2 regions of the Bacillus sp. D386 genome follow, and region 1 is predicted to be linked to the other one. Evidence: riboswitches for the same ligand, from Rfam matches in the RefSeq annotation. Region 1 holds a riboswitch; the other holds the start of a gene.

The links. Region 1 has a riboswitch for manganese ahead of FHY45_RS02690 (TerC family protein). Riboswitches for the same ligand answer to the same signal wherever they lie in the genome.
Region 2: linked by a shared signal. The riboswitch ahead of FHY45_RS07935 (TerC family protein) and the one ahead of FHY45_RS02690 (TerC family protein) in region 1 are both predicted to bind manganese.

Annotation. Positions count from the first base shown of each region.
Region 1 is NZ_VEMV01000001.1:556,731-560,163, forward strand. It holds gene FHY45_RS02680 (anti-sigma factor domain-containing protein) at 1-200, opposite strand, end outside; gene sigI (RNA polymerase sigma factor SigI) at 197-952, opposite strand; gene FHY45_RS02690 (TerC family protein) at 1,201-1,977, opposite strand; yybP-ykoY riboswitch at 2,059-2,154, opposite strand; gene FHY45_RS02695 (aldehyde dehydrogenase family protein) at 2,224-3,433, opposite strand, start outside.
Region 2 is NZ_VEMV01000002.1:604,168-607,600, reverse strand. It holds gene FHY45_RS07945 (SDR family oxidoreductase) at 1-420, shown strand, start outside; gene FHY45_RS07940 (aldehyde dehydrogenase family protein) at 438-1,982, shown strand; yybP-ykoY riboswitch at 2,052-2,147, shown strand; gene FHY45_RS07935 (TerC family protein) at 2,229-3,005, shown strand; gene sigI (RNA polymerase sigma factor SigI) at 3,254-3,433, shown strand, end outside.

The DNA of each region.
Region 1 (3,433 bases):
GCTGCTAATGCTGGAACCAGTATTTTTAATTTCCATCCATTCTTCTTGCTGAATATTGGTTTTGAGTTTGTAACATCAATCCTGACTTCTTCACCGATTTGATAGTCTTTGCGTTCTTTATTCAATTTAATGAAATCGCCTTCAGGGGTCAATACAGTAATTTCCGTTGATGATATTTGCATAATGATTCCACACTTCAATTTGAAAGAACCCCCTTCAAGTAATCCTTTAAGAACAAATAATCTCCCGTTAAAATCAAAACCATAGCTATTATATAAATGCGGTTGCGTTCAATTGTCTTTCTTGAAACCTCAACTTTTTCTTCCATCATTTTGATAGGCAGTTTTTTCTTGTCTATGACATATTGAAGCATCAAAGGCTCATCTGCTATTGTTTTAGCGATTTTTATGGCATTATTCCTTGCATCCACATGCTTTGGTGTATGTTTGACTAATTGGTCAAAGGTTATATGAAAGATTTTTAATAATTCAGTATATCGAATAATCTCATCCTTTAAATTTTCGGAGTTTAATTGTCTCTGATGGTTTTCAATTGATTTTTCTATATCTAATGGACTTTGTATGTATTCATCTTCTGAAACATGTTGGATTTCAAAAGACAGTTCATTCATTTTTTTTGATTGTGACCTTATATAATCTATAACTCTTCTTCGGATTACCGTATCTGCAAATGGCAATAAGCCATTTCCTTTATCAGGTGAAAACTTATCTATTGCATCGTTAAAAGCAATTAGACCAATACTAAATTCATCATCTGTTTCTCGGATATAACGCCGGCATACAGATGAAACAGATTTTTTAATAAAGGGTTTGTATTTTTTAAGCAAATTATTTCTTAATTCCAGATCCCCTTCTTGTATTAAGAGTACGGTTTCTGTTAAATCCTGCTTTTTTCTCAGAATCGGAAAAAGCATACCAAGCATTATGTTCACCTCATCCCTGCACAAATTATACCATATGTTGCAATGTATGGTCTTTGTGGGATGTTTTCACTCTTCATTTGTTATAAATAATGCTTGGTCGGTTTATTTATTATGCTATATCATACGTACACAAATTTCCGTATATAGGGGTTATAACCAAATTTTATCCAAGTGGTTGCAAAAATAAAAAAACCGGAACGCACATAATCATGCATCCCGGGTCTTCACTTAATCTATTAATTTATATCTTTGTAATTTTACATTTCCTGGTCAATTTGATTTTTAGCTTTCAAATCTTTACCTGATACGAGGTATCCAATAACCACAATCGATACTAAGACACCCCAGAATATGATTTTCCAAGTTGTAGACTCTGGGAAATGATGGTCAAGAATTCCAACACCTGGATGTGCTAATGTCATGACAGCCAGCTTAACCCCCACCCAGCCGACAATTAGAAAAGCAGCTGTTTCCAGAGATGGTCGCTTGTTTAATAGTACAACAAATTGTGTTGCAGCAAACCTCATAATAACTAATCCAATAAATCCTCCAAGGAACATAACAATAAATTGCCCACCATTGATACCGCCGATATTAAACGACCCTACCGCCGGTAGAGTTACAGCTAAAGCAACAGCTGCAAGCATGGAATCTACTGCAAATGCCAAGTCTGCTACCTCGACCTTTAGAACAGTCATCCAGAAACCGGATTTCTTTTTTTCCTTGACCGCTTCATCTTCAGATTTCAAGAAATAGTGTTTCACTAAATAATTAATCATAATGTAGAGCAAATATACAGCTCCAATTGCTTGTATTTGCCATAAATCTACAAGTAATGAAATCAGGAACAGGGAACCGATCCTAAAGACGAACGCACCAATTAGTCCATAAAACAAAGCTTTTTTCTGTTGTTCCTTCGGAAGATGTTTAACCATTACAGCCATTACGACTGCGTTATCGGCTGCAAGAATTCCTTCAAGTCCAATTAACACCAATAATACCCAGGCGTACTCTAAAATTATTGCCCAATCCATAAGTAAACCTCCTTTTATTTTCCAAACCAACAAAAAAGACCCATGCCAAAAAAGTAATTCTTTTTTGACAAAGGTCTTGCTAGACATTGTAAAAATGCCAACAAAGCCGATGGTAAAAACCACGTACTGACGACTTTGTTTTAGGTTTCCCTAACGCTACTCCCCTTTGAAAGGTTTGTATGAAGTTTGTATACCTATTATATTGGCTTCTGGATACAAGCGCAAGTATTAACTCATAGATAGTATTTATTTTGATAGTTTTATTAATTTCAGATATTCCTTGATTACCTTCATCATCGATTTCCTTTTGCCAAAGTAGGCTGTTAACAGTGCATGGAAATGTTCATATTTCCCTTCATAAGGATACCACTGAATCTCCGATTTTTTGAGGCCCATATCTTCCATTACTGCTTTTTCATGACAAAATATACGAAGACCCTGATCCCCATGATACCTGCCTATTCCGCTTTCTTTAACTCCGCCAAATGGAAGATTATTATTGGCAACTGTTATTAAAACATCATTAATTAACACAGCACCTGACAAAAGCTTCTTAGCTGTCAGCCGTCCTTTTTCCTTATTTGTTGTCCAAACACTTGCATTTAATCCGTATTTGGAATGATTAGCGGCTCGTATAGCTTCTTCTTCTGTTTCAACAGTCAGTATAGGCAGAACCGGACCAAATGTTTCCTCCTGCATCACAAGCATATCCTCTGAAACATTTGTTAAAACAATCGGCTTAATAAACATGGAATTTTCATTCCATTCAGAAGGCGGATCACCAGTCAGGAGAGTGGCGCCTTTTAATAGGGCATCTTCAATATGCTCTCTTACAATAGATATTTGCTGTATTGAGGTCATAGAACCGATATCTGATTCTTTTCCATTTCCTTGCTTTAATTGATTAACAATTGGAAGTAACTCCTGTAAGAATGGCTCAAGCGCCTCTCTTTGGATAATCAATCTCTCTACACTCATACAAACTTGACCGCTATTTGTAAATGCTCCCCAAACAGCCCCCTTTGCTGCACGCTTATAATCAGCATCACTAAACACAATCATTGGATCCTTTCCACCGAGCTCAAGAGTGGTTGGGATAAGATCTCGTGCTGCTATTTCCTGAATAATACGTCCCGTACCTACAGACCCTGTAAAAAAGATATAATCAGGCTTTTGCTTCGTAAGACTGGCACCAAGTTCCTTACCGCCATGGGCTACTTGAAAAACATGATCAGGAAATCCAGCTTCTTTAAACAATGTTTCAATTAACTTACCCACTGCCGGAGTAACTTCTGATGGTTTCAAAATAACCGTATTACCGCCTGCAAGCGCGGATACAACAGGAACCATAGCCAAAAGGAATGGATAATTCCATGGTGAGATAACAAGCACAGAGCCTCTTGGCATATAATGAATACTCGATTTATGACCCATTAACAAAAAAGGTGTACGAACC
Region 2 (3,433 bases), on a different contig from region 1:
TCAACCTGTGTGATCAATTTGGTTCCTGTTGACTATATAATAAAAGCAACAGCTTATTTAACTTTAAGCCCTAAAGGTGCTGGAAAAACATATCATTTAACGGATCCTAATCCATATACGGTTACAGATATTTATAAGTTGTTTTTGAAAGGGTATAATGGAAAACGACCAATTGGGTATTTGCCGTTCGGGCTGACGAAAATGGCTTTATCAATCAAGCCAATAAGAAAGTTTCTGGGTGTGGAAGTTGAATCACTTGATTATTTCACCTGGAAAGGAGAATTTGATTGTGTACAGGCACAGGCTGATTTAGCTGAAGGGGGCATTTTATGTCCTGATTTTAAGGAAGGTGTAGTGCCAATGGTTGAATATTATAGAGCCAATAAGAACAATCGGGCGTTTCATATAGAGATTACATAATTAGAGGAGGAACAAAGTTGGAAGCCTTAAAAGAAATGGTAAATGTATATGCTCCTGCAACGGGAGAACTGATTATGCAGTATGAGGAGATGCCGGCTAGTCAAGCTGGTGAAATAATGAATAAATCCAAAGGGGCTTTTCTTTCGTGGTCACAATTAGATATAGACGAACGTTTACGCTATCTAAAGCAGTTGCGGCATACGATTGTGAATAGACTTGATGAAATTGTTGAGCTCATTTCAAAGGATACAGGGAAAGTCAAAACAGATGCATTAGTGGCTGATATCATGCCTGCCCTCGATGCTATTAGTCATATTGAAAAACATGCGAAAAAAACATTTAAGGCACAAAAGGTTCGTACACCTTTTTTGTTAATGGGTCATAAATCGAGTATTCATTATATGCCAAGAGGCTCTGTGCTTGTTATCTCACCATGGAATTATCCATTCCTTTTGGCTATGGTTCCTGTTGTATCCGCGCTTGCAGGCGGTAATACGGTTATTTTGAAACCATCAGAAGTTACTCCGGCAGTGGGTAAGTTAATTGAAACATTGTTTAAAGAAGCTGGATTTCCTGATCATGTTTTTCAAGTAGCCCATGGCGGTAAGGAACTTGGTGCCAGTCTTACGAAGCAAAAGCCTGATTATATCTTTTTTACAGGGTCTGTAGGTACGGGACGTATTATTCAGGAAATAGCAGCACGAGATCTTATCCCAACCACTCTTGAGCTCGGTGGAAAGGATCCAATGATTGTGTTTAGTGATGCTGATTATAAGCGTGCAGCAAAGGGGGCTGTTTGGGGAGCATTTACAAATAGCGGTCAAGTTTGTATGAGTGTAGAGAGATTGATTATCCAAAGAGAGGCGCTTGAGCCATTCTTACAGGAGTTACTTCCAATTGTTAATCAATTAAAGCAAGGAAATGGAAAAGAATCAGATATCGGTTCTATGACCTCAATACAGCAAATATCTATTGTAAGAGAGCATATTGAAGATGCCCTATTAAAAGGCGCCACTCTCCTGACTGGTGATCCGCCTTCTGAATGGAATGAAAATTCCATGTTTATTAAGCCGATTGTTTTAACAAATGTTTCAGAGGATATGCTTGTGATGCAGGAGGAAACATTTGGTCCGGTTCTGCCTATACTGACTGTTGAAACAGAAGAAGAAGCTATACGAGCCGCTAATCATTCCAAATACGGATTAAATGCAAGTGTTTGGACAACAAATAAGGAAAAAGGACGGCTGACAGCTAAGAAGCTTTTGTCAGGTGCTGTGTTAATTAATGATGTTTTAATAACAGTTGCCAATAATAATCTTCCATTTGGCGGAGTTAAAGAAAGCGGAATAGGCAGGTATCATGGGGATCAGGGTCTTCGTATATTTTGTCATGAAAAAGCAGTAATGGAAGATATGGGCCTCAAAAAATCGGAGATTCAGTGGTATCCTTATGAAGGGAAATATGAACATTTCCATGCACTGTTAACAGCCTACTTTGGCAAAAGGAAATCGATGATGAAGGTAATCAAGGAATATCTGAAATTAATAAAACTATCAAAATAAATACTATCTATGAGTTAATACTTGCGCTTGTATCCAGAAGCCAATATAATAGGTATACAAACTTCATACAAACCTTTCAAAGGGGAGTAGCGTTAGGGAAACCTAAAACAAAGTCGTCAGTACGTGGTTTTTACCATCGGCTTTGTTGGCATTTTTACAATGTCTAGCAAGACCTTTGTCAAAAAAGAATTACTTTTTTGGCATGGGTCTTTTTTGTTGGTTTGGAAAATAAAAGGAGGTTTACTTATGGATTGGGCAATAATTTTAGAGTACGCCTGGGTATTATTGGTGTTAATTGGACTTGAAGGAATTCTTGCAGCCGATAACGCAGTCGTAATGGCTGTAATGGTTAAACATCTTCCGAAGGAACAACAGAAAAAAGCTTTGTTTTATGGACTAATTGGTGCGTTCGTCTTTAGGATCGGTTCCCTGTTCCTGATTTCATTACTTGTAGATTTATGGCAAATACAAGCAATTGGAGCTGTATATTTGCTCTACATTATGATTAATTATTTAGTGAAACACTATTTCTTGAAATCTGAAGATGAAGCGGTCAAGGAAAAAAAGAAATCCGGTTTCTGGATGACTGTTCTAAAGGTCGAGGTAGCAGACTTGGCATTTGCAGTAGATTCCATGCTTGCAGCTGTTGCTTTAGCTGTAACTCTACCGGCGGTAGGGTCGTTTAATATCGGCGGTATCAATGGTGGGCAATTTATTGTTATGTTCCTTGGAGGATTTATTGGATTAGTTATTATGAGGTTTGCTGCAACACAATTTGTTGTACTATTAAACAAGCGACCATCTCTGGAAACAGCTGCTTTTCTAATTGTCGGCTGGGTGGGGGTTAAGCTGGCTGTCATGACATTAGCACATCCAGGTGTTGGAATTCTTGACCATCATTTCCCAGAGTCTACAACTTGGAAAATCATATTCTGGGGTGTCTTAGTATCGATTGTGGTTATTGGATACCTCGTATCAGGTAAAGATTTGAAAGCTAAAAATCAAATTGACCAGGAAATGTAAAATTACAAAGATATAAATTAATAGATTAAGTGAAGACCCGGGATGCATGATTATGTGCGTTCCGGTTTTTTTATTTTTGCAACCACTTGGATAAAATTTGGTTATAACCCCTATATACGGAAATTTGTGTACGTATGATATAGCATAATAAATAAACCGACCAAGCATTATTTATAACAAATGAAGAGTGAAAACATCCCACAAAGACCATACATTGCAACATATGGTATAATTTGTGCAGGGATGAGGTGAACATAATGCTTGGTATGCTTTTTCCGATTCTGAGAAAAAAGCAGGATTTAACAGAAACCGTACTCTTAATACAAGAAGGGGATCTGGAATTAAGAAATAATTTGCTTAAAAAATACAAACCCTTTATTAAAAAATCTGTTTCATCTGTATGCCGGCGTTATATCCGAGAAACAGAT